Regions from separate parts of the Mesorhizobium sp. LCM 4577 genome, predicted to be linked through region 1. Evidence: riboswitches for the same ligand, from Rfam matches in the RefSeq annotation. Region 1 holds a riboswitch; the other holds the start of a gene.
What was found. Region 1 has a riboswitch for S-adenosylmethionine ahead of LCM4577_RS34000 (homoserine O-acetyltransferase). Riboswitches for the same ligand answer to the same signal wherever they lie in the genome.

Region 1 (4,001 bases):
AGATCGGCTTGCCGACGGCGTCCTCGGCCAGATCGACCATCCGCTCGTCGCGCGCCAGCAGGCCGTATTTGTCGTCCTCGGCCTTGGTCCACATCTTCAAGAGCGTGGTCTTGCCTTCCTTGTCGCCCTTGGACATCACGCCGCCCTTGCTCTGCTCCTCTTCGAGCTGCTTGCGGGCGTGGTCGCGGAAATTGGCGACTTCACCGACGCTCAGCAGGCCACGGCGAATGATGTAGCCGTCGCGTGCGTAAAGTTCCGCTTCATGTCTGGTCATCGCGAGCATCAATATTCTCTCCCTGGAACCCTAAAGCATCCCGCGATGCGGCGGGGCGCCCCTGAACCTCTTTGAAGGCCCGGTCCCGATCCGTTTCCGGCCGGCATTCCCAGGCTCGTTAGGAGAAATTAGTCCATCCGCCAGGGAACAAAATGGACAAAGGGAACGCATTTTTTGTATAAAACGCGCATGGAAAAAAGAACGTCCGTCATCGAGAGTTTTCATTATGTGCCGGCTCCGTCCTGGACCCGCGCCGCGTTCAGCGTGCTGCGCGCCGGAAAGGTCGCCGCCGGACCCGATTATCGGATAGAACGCGCCGTCTATCCCGGACAGGACATCCTCTACTGCCTGGCCGGCGCCGGCTATGTCGAAACGCTTGGGCAAAGGATCGACGTCGGGCCTGGTCAACTGGTCTGGATGGCGAACGAGGCGCCGCACGTCCATTCCGCCGATCCCCGGGATCCCTGGACAGTCCTTTGGTTCAGGCTGGACGGGCCGGAGCCCGCCATCCTGCGGCGCAAGCTGTTCGGAGACGGCGCGCCGCGCGCCATCTTCGCCGAGGGAGCAAATCCGGTCCCTTGGTTCGAGCGCCTGTTTGCCGCGCTGCGCCGCCGCGACGCCAGCCTCGACCTGCGCCTTTCGCAACTGGTTGCCGAATTCCTGCTCCTGATCGATCGCGCGTTGGCGGGACCGGACAGCGACGACCTGCCGAAACCGCTCGCCTCCGGTATCGAAGCGATGCGCGGGGCGCTCGGCTTTGCATGGAACGCGTCGGCCCTGTCGGCCGTCACCGGGCTCGGGCCGTCGCAGACCCGGCGGATGTTTCAGCGCCATCTTCGCACCAGCCCGCATCAGTGGCTGATGCGCGAGCGGTTGATGCACGCGCAGTCACTGCTGGTGCAGGACGACCAGCCGATCGCCGAGATCGCCGAGACATGCGGCTTTTGCGACGTCTACCATTTCGGCCGCGAATTCAAGCGATCGGTTGGCATTTCGCCTTCGGCCTGGCGGCGCAGTGAACTGGGTGTCGCATCGAAGCGCTGAGCAGGTTCCGCGAAGGCGTCGCATGGCCTTCCGGCAAGAACCTGCGACAAGGTGCGGTGAACTGATTGGAGCGCCGCGCTACCCGTTGACGAAGCGCGGCGCTGGTCCTAGAAGGACTGCCAGACTTCCGTGGTGATTTGGCCGGTCGGCTTGCAGCCACGTTAAACAACTCGCTAAAGGGCCGTTTGCAACCTGTAACCGGCTTTGCGACGGCAATGCCGGTTTTTTGTTGTCCGCGGCCGGCCGGACACCGCATCGGGACGAAACCGCTGCGGCACAGGATCGAGGACGGACATGGCCGCTCAGCGCGCYGCAAGAACCAAAGACGAGGTCGACCATCCGTCGAGCCCGGTGCTGCGGTTCGGGCCCGACAAGCCGCTGAAGCTCGACGCCGGCACCCTGCTCTCGCCTTTCCAGATCGCCTACCAGACCTACGGCACGCTCAACGATGCGCGCTCCAACGCCATCCTCGTCTGCCACGCGCTGACCGGGGACCAGCACGTCGCCAACACCAATCCGGTGACCGGCAAGCCGGGCTGGTGGGAGGTGCTGATCGGTCCCGGCAAGATCATCGATACCAACCGCTTCTTCGTCATCTGCTCCAACGTCGTCGGCGGCTGCCTCGGCTCGACCGGCCCGGCCTCGATCAATCCGGCGACCGGCAAGCCTTATGGGCTCGACCTGCCGATCATCACCATCCGCGACATGGTGCGCGCGCAGGCGATGCTCATCGATCATTTCGGCATCGAAAAGCTGTTTTGCGTGCTTGGCGGCTCGATGGGTGGCATGCAGGTGCTGGAATGGGCCGCAAGCTATCCGGAGCGCGTGTTCTGCGCCCTGCCGATCGCCACCGGCGCCCGCCATTCCTCGCAGAACATCGCCTTCCATGAGGTCGGCCGGCAGGCCGTCATGGCCGATCCGGACTGGCATGGCGGCAAATATCTCGATTTTGGCAAGCGCCCGGAAAAGGGGCTGGCCGTCGCGCGTATGGCCGCCCACATCACCTATCTATCGGAAGCAGCGCTCCACCGCAAGTTCGGCCGCAATTTGCAGGATCGGGAGGCGTTGACCTTCGGCTTCGACGCCGATTTCCAGATCGAGAGCTATCTGCGGCACCAGGGCATGACCTTCGTCGACCGCTTCGACGCCAATTCCTACCTCTATCTGACCCGCGCGATGGACTATTTCGACCTTGCCGCCGATCACGGCGGCCGCCTCGCCGATGCCTTCGCCGGCACCAAGACGCGCTTCTGCCTGGTTTCCTTCACCAGCGACTGGCTGTTCCCGACCGAGGAGAGCCGCTCGATCGTGCATGCCTTGAACGCGGCGGGCGCTTCGGTCTCCTTCGTCGAGATCGAGACCGATCGCGGCCATGACGCCTTCCTGCTCGACGAGCCGGAGCTGTTCGCGGCCATCAACGGCTTCATCGCCTCCGCTGCCCGTGCGAGGGGGCTCAGCGTATGACCCCGAAGAGCCGCAGACCTTTCGGACCGGGATCATGCGCCATGCAGGAGGCGAGGCCATGAGCGTCAATCGCGCCCAGCGTGTCGATCTGGAGGTCGTCGCCGATCTTATTCCGGCCAATTCGCGCGTGCTCGATGTCGGCTCCGGCGACGGCCTGCTCCTGGAACTGTTGCAGGAAACCAAGCAGGTCGACGGCCGCGGGTTGGAACTGTCGCAGCGCGGCGTCAACGAATGCGTGGCGCGCGGGCTCTCGGTCATCCAGGGCGACGCCGACACGGATCTGAAATTCTACGCCGACAAGGGCTTCGACTTCGTCGTGCTCTCGCAGACGCTGCAGGCGACGCGCAACCCGAAGGTCGTGCTCGACGAGCTGCTTCGGATCGGCAACCGCGCCATCGTCTCCTTCCCCAATTTCGGCCATTGGCGCGTGCGCTTCTCGCTGCTGATCAAGGGCAGGATGCCGGTCACCAAGGACCTGCCCTATTCCTGGTACGACACGCCCAACATCCACTTCTGCACCATCCGCGACTTCGTCAACCTGTGCGACGAGCTTGGCGCGACTGTCGAGAAAGCGACCGCGCTCGACGCCAACGGCCAGAAGATCGGCCTGTCGATGCCCTGGTGGTTCTGGAACTTCTTCGGCCAGCAGGCGGTGTTTTTGTTGAAGCGATGACGGGAATGCGTTTCTTTCGTCAGTCACCGGCTGTGGTGAAGATCCCACCAAACATTCTGCCCGAGCTACGGGCGGGAATTCTCGTCTGCACGTCACCGCGCAGCGGCAGCAATCATCTCGCGGGATTGATGGCTTCCGCCGGGCTGGGCCATCCGTTGGAATGGTTTGGCGGGCGACGCCTGCTGGAGTTACCGGGTTACCCGCGAGATCCCCGCACACAGCTTTTGCGTGCGCTGACGGAAGGGCGATCCTCTACCGGAGTCTATGCGATCAAGCTCTTTGCGAGTCAGTTCAAACAACTTGCCAAGAAGGTGAATTTGCCAGCGAGCCTTCCTAATTTGAGCTATGTGCGCTTGACCCGTGACGATCTGCTCGGCCAGGCGATCTCATGGGCACGTGCGCGTCAAACCCGCAAATTCCGATCCACCGAAATCAGTCATGTACCGCCACGCTATAACGGCCAGGCAATTGCAGAGTCTCTGGAAAAACTTTTGATGGAGAACGCGGCATGGGGCGGTTGGTTCGCCAAGAACGGCCTGTCTTTCC
Region 2 (9,682 bases), on a different contig from region 1:
CCGCATTCGCTCGCCAAGGGCGAGGATTTCGTCCTCTACGCCATCCTCGATTTCATCGTCGACAATTACATGCCGGTGCTGGAGCAGATCGAGGACGAGGTCGAGGCGATCGAGGACAAGGTGCTTTTGAAGCCGATGACCGGCGCCGATATCGAGCGTCTGTACATGCTGCGCCGCGATCTCTTGCGGCTGCGCAATGCGGCCCTGCCGCTGGTCGAGGTCTGCCGCAGGCTGACCAGCGCCGATCTGCCGCAGATCCATGCCGCCATGCATCCGCTGTTTCGCGACGTGACCGACCACATCCGCACCGTGCAGGAAAAGATCGACAGCTTGCGCGAGGTCCTGGCCTTCGCTTTCGAAGCCAGCCTTCTCGTCGGACAGAGCCAGGAAACCGCTATCTCCAAGAAGCTCGCCTCATGGGCCGCCATCCTGGCGGTGCCGACGGCTTTCGCCGGCATCTATGGCATGAACTTCTCCGACATGCCGGAGCTGAAGATGGAATATGGCTATCCGACCGTGCTCGCGGCCATCGCGCTGATCTGTGCGTTCCTGTACTGGCGGTTCAAGAAGAATGGATGGCTGTGATCGGAAGCGAATAGCGAATAGCGAATAGCGAATAGCGAAATAGTGAAATAGTGAATAGGGAGAAATGCAAAAACGGCTTGCTTCCTCCCAGAAGCCAAGCCGTTCTATTCGCTATTCGCTATTCGCTATTCGCTATTCGCTATTCGCTATTCGCTATTCGCTATTCGCTCAGCGCGCCCTGCGCCGCTCCGCCGCCGGCTGGAACGCAACCCGGGAATGATACTTGCAGTACGGTCCCGTCTCGGCGGCGTCGTTGCCGCAGAAGCTGAAGTCTTCCGAGAGCGGGTCGCCGTTCGGCCATTTGCAGGTCCGTTCGGTCAGTTCGACAAGCTGCAGGTTGCGCGAGATCGGCACCACGACGTTCTCGACCGGGCGGATATAGTGGCGGGCGACCGGCTCGGCGTCGAACTGCACCTGCAGCGCGGTGGCGCCGATGGTGGCCGTCACATGGCGCGTGGCGCTTGCGGCGCGGGTCACCGACTTCTGCATCGAGGCGCCCTGCGTCGCCTTCTTCTGGCGCGCCGGGGCGGCCGTCGCGCGACCGCGACCCGACAGCTTCAGGCGATGCACCTTGCCGATGACGGCATTGCGGCTCACTCCGCCAAGCTGTGCGGCAATCTGGCTGGCGCTCAGGCCCTCCGACCACAATTTCCTGAGAAGTTCTACCCGCTCGTCAGTCCAATTCATGGGGCCGCGCTCCTGCTGAGGCGTGCGGCAGCCAGAATCCTTTCCCGAGCCGGCTCTCGCCGGGCAAACGACACCACATGTACCGGGTGATTTAGATCCGCCGCACGAAATATAGTTATTTCTCGACTACAAATACCTTATGCGCTGACTCGGTGACAAGAGTCCCAAAGGCAACACCGATTCGGTTTTTACGGTTTTCCCCAACTTGCCTGACCGCTGATGAGCCGGCGTGGCGCCAAGGGGTTGCCACGCGCTTCTGCGTGACGTTTTCGTTGACTTCATGGCCGAAAAACATGATAAGCCGCAAAGGCCGCCGCATTGGCGGCTTTTTTGATTTCCGGTTCCGGAGACGCATATAATGAGCGGTTCGGCGCTTTACGAGACCTTTGCTCGCGCACCCCTGGCTTTTGAGCGTGGGGAAGGGACTTGGCTGGTCACCGACAAGGGCGAGCGATATCTCGACTTCGCGGGCGGCATCGCGGTGAATTCGCTCGGCCACAGCCATCCGCATCTGGTCGCGGCGCTCACCGAACAGGCCGCCAAGCTCTGGCACGTCTCCAATCTCTACGAGATCCCGGAACAGCGCCGGCTGGGCGAGCGGCTGGTCGACGCCACCTTCGCCGACAAGGTGTTCTTCACCAATTCGGGCGCCGAGGCGCTGGAATGCGCCATCAAGACGGCGCGGCGCTACCAGTTCGTCAAGGGTCACCCGGAGCGTTTCCGCATCATCACTTTCGAGGGCGCCTTCCACGGCCGCACGCTGGCGACGATCGCCGCCGGCGGCCAGTACAAATATCTCGAAGGCTTCGGCCCGAAGGTCGAGGGCTTCGACCAGGTCGCATTCGACGACATCGACGCGGCCGAAAAGGCGATCGCGCCGGAGACCGCGGCAATCCTGATCGAGCCGGTGCAGGGCGAGGGCGGCATCCGCCCGGTGCCGACGCAGTCCTTGAAGCGGCTGCGCCAGCTGTGCGACCAGCACGGCCTGCTTTTGATCTTCGACGAGGTCCAGTGCGGCATCGGCCGCACCGGAAAATTGTTCGCGCATGAATGGGCCGGCGTCACGCCCGACCTGATGGCGATCGCCAAGGGCATCGGCGGCGGCTTCCCGATGGGCGCCTGCCTTGCCACGGATGAGGCGGCAACCGGCATGACCGCCGGCGTGCACGGCACCACCTTCGGCGGCAATCCGCTGGCGATGGCGGTCGGCAACGCCGTGCTCGACGTGGTGCTGGCCGACGGTTTCCTCGAGGACGTGCAGCGCAAGGCGCTGCTTCTGAAACAGGGGCTGGCCGGGGTCGCGGACGAATTTCCCGACGTCATCGAGGGCATCAGGGGAACCGGCCTGATGCTCGGCCTGAAATGCGTCATGCCCAACACCAAGGTGAACATGGCGCTGCGCGACCAGCACCTGCTTGCCGTGCCGGCGGGCGACAATGTCATCCGCCTCCTGCCGCCGCTCACCGTTACCGACGCGGAGATCGGCGAGGCGCTGGAGCGCATTCGTGCCGGCGCCAAGGGCCTGACCGACGCTATTGCGGCCGAAGCCGCGAAATAATTTCTGGAACCTGCTGATGAGTGTTCGCCACTTCACCGATCTATCCGCCGTTTCCGCGGGCGATCTGCGCTCGATGCTGGACGACGCGGTGGCGCGAAAGACCAGGCTCAAGGCGGGTGAGCGCTCAAAACCGCTCGACGGCAAGGTGCTGGCCATGATCTTTGACAAGCCGTCGACGCGCACGCGCGTATCCTTCGATGTCGGCATGCGCCAGCTCGGCGGCGAGACGATCATGCTGACCGGCACCGAGATGCAGCTCGGCCGCTCGGAAACCATCGCCGACACGGCTAAAGTGCTGTCTCGTTACGTCGACGCCATCATGATCCGCACCACCTCGCATGACCGGCTGCTGGAGCTCACCGAGAACGCCACGGTTCCGGTCATCAACGGGCTGACCGACGACACGCATCCTTGCCAGCTCATGGCCGACATCATGACCTATGAGGAGCATCGCGGTCCGGTGGCCGGCAAGACTTTCGCCTGGACCGGTGACGGCAACAATGTGCTGCATTCGCTGCTCGAAGCCTCGGCGCGCTTCCGCTTCAACCTCAATGTCGCGGTGCCGGAGGGCAGCGAGCCTTTCGAGAAATATGTCGACTGGTCGAAAGCCAATGGCGGCAAGGTCCGGTTTGCCAAGTCCGCCGAGGAAGCCGTCGACCAGGCCGACTGCGTCGTCACCGACAGCTGGGTCTCGATGGGCCAGGAGCACCGCGCCCGCGGCCACAACGTCTTCTTGCCCTATCAGGTGAATGCCGCGCTGATGGCGAAGGCCAAAGCCGATGCGTTGTTCATGCACTGCCTGCCGGCGCATCGCGGCGAGGAGGTCACCGACGAGGTGATCGACGGGCCGCATTCGGTGGTCTTCGACGAGGCCGAGAACCGGCTGCACGCCCAGAAGGCGGTGCTGGCCTGGTGCCTGGGCGCTTGAGAAGGGCCGACCTGACCGCTTCCGGCCCGATCGGGGTCAACTTGATCTGGGGATATGTGATGCCTATTTGCGGGCCATCACGTAAATTGAACGCGCTTCGACGCATGCGGCTCATCGGGTTGCATGGCTGCGCCCCGGAGTTTTGTCATGTTGGAAACCCATACCTTGGCTGAGCATAGACCCCAACTCGGTGAATTCGGCTTCGCCGGCGACGATCACGTCGTGCCCTACGAGGTCGCGCCGCTCGATGTGCGCGGCCGCACCGTGCAGCTCGGGCCGATGCTCGACGCCATTTTGAGCCGTCACAATTATCCCGAGCCGGTCGCCCGCCTGCTGGCGGAAGCCTGCGTGCTCACCGTGCTGCTCGGCACCTCGCTGAAGTTCGAGGGCAAGTTCATCCTGCAGACCCGCACCGACGGTCCGGTCGACATGCTGGTGGCTGATTTCACCACGCCGCATGCGCTGCGCGCCTATGCGCGCTTCGATGCCGACCGGCTGGAGGCGCTGGTCGCCGCCGGCGAGGCCTCGCAGCAGACGCTGCTTGGCAACGGTGTCCTGGCTTTGACCATCGACCAGGGCGCGCATACGCAGCGCTACCAGGGCATCGTCCAGCTCGACGGCACCTCGCTGGAGGACGCCGCGCGCACCTATTTCCGCCAGTCGGAGCAGATCCCGACCGACATCAAGATGTCGGTCGCCAAGCTGGTGACGCCCGGCCCGGCCGGCGCGCGCGAGCAGTGGCGCGCCGGCGGCATCCTGGCGCAGTTCCTGCCGCAGGCGCCGGAGCGCATGCGCATTCCCGATATTTCGGGCGGCGACGGCGACGACCGCGAGGTGACGGACCATCCGGCCGACAATTCCTGGCAGGAATTGCTGGCGCTGCTCGGCACCATCGAGCCGACCGAGCTGATCGATCCGACGGTCGGCGCCGAGCGGCTGCTCTACCGGCTGTTCCACGAGCACGGCGTGCGGGTTTTCAGCAGTGTGCCGGTCGCCGACCAGTGCTCCTGCTCGCGCGAGAAGATCCACGGCATTCTCGAAGGCTTTTCGGCCGAGGAGATCAAGGACTCGACCGAAGACGGCGGCATTCATGTCGCCTGCGAGTTCTGCTCGACGCAATACGACTTTGATCCGGCCGAGTTCGCGGCGGAGTGAGAAAGCTCCGGTTCCTCTCCCCGCTTTGCGGGGGCGAGGAACTCAAGTTCTCTAATTCACCGTCCTCTTCGTCCCCGGCATGTCGAGCGAGAAGGCGGGAATGGCGATATCGAACGTCTCGCCGCGGCCGTTGCGCATCGTGTAGTGGCCGACCATGATGCCCGACGGCGTCGAGAGCGGGCAGCCTGACGTGTATTGATAGCTGTCGCCGGGATTGAGTTCCGGCTGATCGCCGACGACGCCGGCGCCGCGCACCTCCTCGACCCGGCCCTGGCCGTCGGTGATGTGCCAGTAGCGCGACAAAAGCTGCACGAATTCGTCGGAGCGGTTGTCGATCGTCACCTGATAGCCCCAGACATAGCGATTCTCGGACGGATCGGAGCGGTCCTCCAGATAGAAGGGCCTGACCAGCACTTCGATGTTGCGCGTCACTGCGCGATACATGGGCCACTCCGGTTGCCGCGGCGGAACATTGGTCGCGCTTCGCTGTTACGGACGCAGCGCCGACCATCCTGCCAGCCTTGTAGCGCACGTGCCGAAAAACAATGTCATTTAAGTGACACATGACAATGTTGGTGTGCACAAACCGTGCGGGGTGACTCGGGCGCTCTGCAACGGATGAATGGCTGGCTGCGGCCAAGAGCAATTCCAGGAAAGTGTGAGCGGTTTTCCGTCCGGAATTGCGTGAAAGCAAAGAGATAGAGTGACCAGATCTCGATGGAACTGACTATCGCAGCCGGCCTGGCTTCGTCAGCCCTTCTTCTGTCCAATCTCGCCAGCATTCTGCTCGCCTCCTCGCGGCTGAAACGGCGCCATGTCATTGCGGCGCCTGACGGCCCGCAGCCGGTCTCGATCATCGTGCCGTCGCGCGGCGTCGAGCCGTTCACGCAGGAGACCCTGGAGCGCGCCTTCTCGCTCGACTGGCCGGGCTATGAGCTGATCTTCTGCGTCGCGCATGCCGAGGACCCGGTGGTGAGGCTCATCGATGCGGCGATCGTGCGCCACCCCAAGGTTCCGGCGCGGCTCCTGATCGGCGACGACCGCGTCAGCGCCAATCCCAAGCTCAACAACTGCGTCAAGGGCTGGCGGGCGGCGCGGCACGATTGGGTGATCCTCGCCGATTCCAACGTCTTGATGCCGAAGGACTATGTGCAGCACCTGATGGCGGCCTGGCGGCCGGACACCGGCCTTGTCTGCTCGACGCCGATCGGCTCGCGGCCGGACGGTTTTTGGGCCGAAGTCGAGTGCGCCTTCCTCAACACGCTGCAGGCGCGCTGGCAATATGCCGGCGAGGCGCTCGGCCTCGGCTTCGCCCAAGGCAAGAGCATGTTGTGGAACAAGCCGATGCTGGACACCAATGGCGGCATCCAGGCTTTGGCCGCCGAGATCGCCGAGGACGCGGCCGCCACCAAGCTGGTCAACAGCCTGGGCTTGCGCGTCAATCTCGTCGCCTCGCCTTTCGAGCAGCCGCTCGGCCAGCGCAGCTTCGCCGAGATCTGGTCGCGGCAGACGCGCTGGGCGCGGCTACGCCGGGTGACGTTCCCGCTCTTCTTTGCGCCGGAGATCCTGACCGGCGCGGCGACGCCGCTGCTGCTGGCGCTGATTGCCGCCGCAGGGGCCGGCATCAGCCTGCCCACAACGGCCTTGTGCGTGCTGGCGATCGCTTATCTGCCGGAGTGCCTGCTGGCCTCTGCCAAGAGTTGGTACCTGTCGCCGCGCAGCGTCACCGCGATGATCGTGCGCGACGTCCTGCTGCCCGCCATCTGGGCGCGCGCCTGGTTCGGCGGCGCCGTCGAATGGCGCGGCAATGCCATGACCATCCGCACCAAGGCCATGACCGAGCTGGAAGAGCTCGCCTGAAATTTGGGTCGCGGCTTCCTATTTGGCCGCTTTCAGCGCCTCTTCGATGTCGGTCAGCAGATCGTCGGTGTCCTCCAGACCGACGGAGAGCCTGAGCGTGCCGGGCCCGATGCCGAGTTCGGCGCGGGCCTCGTCGCTCAGGTTCTTGTGCGTCGTGGTTGCGGGATGGGTGATCAGGCTCTTGGCGTCGCCGAGATTGTTGGAGATCAGCACGATGTCGAGCGCGTTCTGGAAGGCGAAGGCCGCCTGCTTGCCGCCCTTGACGTCGAGGCAGATCAGCGTCGAGCCGCCAGACATCTGCTTCTTCACGACATCCGCCTGCGGATGATCGGCGCGGCCCGGATAGATGAGGCGGGCGATCTCCGGGCGGCCGGCGAGGAAATCGGCGATCTTGCCGGCGCTCTCGGTCTGCTGGCGCACGCGCAGCGGCAGCGTCTCCAGGCCTTTCAGCAGGGTCCAGGCGTTGAAGGGCGACAGGCTCGGGCCGGTGTGGCGGAAATAGTCGTGCAGGTTCTCGTCGATCCACTTCTTGTCGGACAGGATGACGCCGCCGAGACAGCGGCCCTGGCCGTCTATGTGCTTGGTCGCCGAATAGACCACGATATGCGCGCCGAGCTGCAACGGCTTCTGCTGCAGCGGCGTGGCGAAGACATTGTCGACGATGACTCGCGCGCCGATCGAATTGGCGAGCTTGGCGACCGCGGCAATGTCGACCACCTCCAGCGTCGGGTTGGTCGGGCTTTCCAGGAAGAACAGCTTGGTGTTCGGCCTTACCGCCTTTTCCCAATTGGCTATGTCGGTGCCGTCGATCAGCGTCGCCTGGATGCCGTAGCGCGGCGCCAGCGTCTCGACCACCCAGCGACAGGAGCCGAACAGCGCGCGTGCGGCGACGATATGGTCGCCCGCCTTGACGCTGCAGAGCAGGGCGGCGGAAACGGCCGCCATGCCGGACGCGGTGGCGCGGGCATCCTCGGCGCCTTCCAGCGCGCACATGCGCTTTTCGAACATGTCGACGGTCGGGTTGGCGTAGCGCGAATAGATGAAGCCAGGCTCTTCGCCCTTGAAGCGGGCTTCGGCCGCTTGCGCCGTCTCGTAGACATAGCCCTGGGTGAGATACATCGCCTCGGCGGTCTCGCCATATTGCGATCGCAGCGTTCCGCCATGCACGAGTGCCGTCTGAGGTTTCCAATTGCGCTTCTTGGTGCTCATAGCCCTGCTTCCAGACACAAAAAAACCGGCCGCGAAAGTCGCAACCGGTCCATATAGCCTTGCGGCTCGACGGTCCTTTAGCGACTTGTTTAACGTGGCTGCAAGCCGACCGGCCAAATCACCACGGGATAACGACCCTTTAAATGAGCGCCGCGCTTGCGTCAATTGCCGGCTTCATTAAGAGGTTTGTACCAGGCAGGTTCCGCAAAAGTGTCCAGCGGTTTTGCGGCAAGAACCTGCCACAAAGAGACCGGCCTCAACGGAGCCAGCCTTTGCGGCAGACAGGCATTCTTCCGGATCAGGACATCGCGGCGCTCTTCGAGGCGAACGCGCTGACGTCGCCGCGCGCGCTGGACGCCAACCAGATCCAGCCGGCCAGCCTTGATCTGAGGCTCGGCGACAAGGCGTTTCGCGTGCGCGCCTCCTTCCTGCCCGGTCCCGATCATCTGGTCGCCGACAAGCTCGAGCGGCTGAAGCTCCACGAGATCGACCTCACCGGGGGCGCGGTGCTGGAGACCGGCTGCGTCTACATCGTGCCGCTGCTCGAAAGCCTGGCGCTGCCGGCGAATGTGTCCGCTTCCGCCAATCCCAAGAGCTCGACCGGGCGTCTCGACATCTTCACCCGGGTGATGACCGATCGCGGCCACGAGTTCGACAAAATCGCCGCCGGCTATCACGGGCCGCTGTATCTCGAAGTCAGCCCGCGCACCTTCCCGATCGTCGTGCGGGCCGGCTCGCGCCTGTCGCAGATACGCTTCCGCATCGGCAACGCGGTGCTCTCGGAGAACGAGCTGCGCGACCTCCACCGCGCCGAGATGCTGGTCGCTACCGAGCCGCCCAACATTTCCGGCGGCGGCATCGCGCTCTCCATCGACCTCGACGGCGACAAGGATGGCCTCGTCGGCTATCGCGGCAAGCACCACACCGGCCTTGTCGACGTCGACAAGCGCGCAGCGCAGGACGTCGTCGATTTCTGGGAGCCGATCTACAAGAGCGGCGCCGGCGAGCTGGTGCTCGATCCAGACGAATTCTACATCTTGGTTAGCCGCGAGGCGGTGCATGTGCCGCCGCTCTACGCCGCCGAGATGACGCCCTTCGATCCGCTGGTCGGCGAGTTCCGCGTCCACTATGCCGGCTTCTTCGATCCGGGCTTCGGCCATTCCGCCGCCGGCGGCAGCGGCAGCCGCGCCGTGCTCGAAGTGCGCAGCCACGAGGTGCCTTTCATCCTCGACCACGGCCAGATCGTCGGCCGTCTCGTCTACGAGCATATGCTGAAGCGCCCACAGGCGCTCTACGGCACCGATCTCGGCTCGAACTACCAGGCGCAGGGCCTGAAGCTCTCCAAGCATTTCAAAGCAGCGCGGTGAGGCCGCCAATCTCCCCCCTCGAGGGGGAGATGTCGCCGAAGGCGACAGAGGGGGTCGCCGCGCGTGAGGCGCCAACCTATTGCTCGCCTTCGCAAGGAGTTGGCACTTTACGTGAGACGACCCCTTCTGGCCTGCCGGCCATCTCCCCCTCGAGGGGGGAGATCACGCTCTCGTAGCTCGTCTCACAACGCCTTGACCGCCACCTTGACCGGCTTTTCGATCTCCAGCGGGTTGCGCAGCGGCAGGCCGAAATCCGGCGCTTCGATCTCGAACGTATCGCCGGCCTCGGTCCGGATGCCGTCGGCGAAGGAGAGGGTCGCGGTGCCGAACATG

Region 2: linked by a shared signal. The riboswitch ahead of LCM4577_RS14380 (O-succinylhomoserine sulfhydrylase) and the one ahead of LCM4577_RS34000 (homoserine O-acetyltransferase) in region 1 are both predicted to bind S-adenosylmethionine.

What each region holds. Positions count from the first base shown of each region.
Region 1 covers NZ_MDDU01000056.1:163,515-167,515, reverse strand. The annotation lists gene LCM4577_RS34010 (phytanoyl-CoA dioxygenase family protein) at 1-274, opposite strand, end outside; gene LCM4577_RS34005 (AraC family transcriptional regulator) at 464-1,318, shown strand; SAM riboswitch at 1,438-1,515, shown strand; gene LCM4577_RS34000 (homoserine O-acetyltransferase) at 1,613-2,782, shown strand; gene metW (methionine biosynthesis protein MetW) at 2,841-3,455, shown strand; gene LCM4577_RS33990 (Stf0 family sulfotransferase) at 3,404-4,001, shown strand, end outside.
Region 2 covers NZ_MDDU01000011.1:113,811-123,492, forward strand. The annotation lists gene LCM4577_RS14345 (magnesium and cobalt transport protein CorA) at 1-585, shown strand, start outside; gene LCM4577_RS14350 (GcrA family cell cycle regulator) at 754-1,272, opposite strand; gene LCM4577_RS14355 (aspartate aminotransferase family protein) at 1,631-2,830, shown strand; gene argF (ornithine carbamoyltransferase) at 2,847-3,758, shown strand; gene LCM4577_RS14365 (Hsp33 family molecular chaperone) at 3,882-4,913, shown strand; gene apaG (Co2+/Mg2+ efflux protein ApaG) at 4,965-5,357, opposite strand; gene LCM4577_RS14375 (ceramide glucosyltransferase) at 5,631-6,773, shown strand; gene LCM4577_RS14380 (O-succinylhomoserine sulfhydrylase) at 6,792-7,982, opposite strand; SAM riboswitch at 8,040-8,117, opposite strand; gene LCM4577_RS14385 (2'-deoxycytidine 5'-triphosphate deaminase) at 8,255-9,349, shown strand; gene araD1 (AraD1 family protein) at 9,532-9,682, opposite strand, start outside.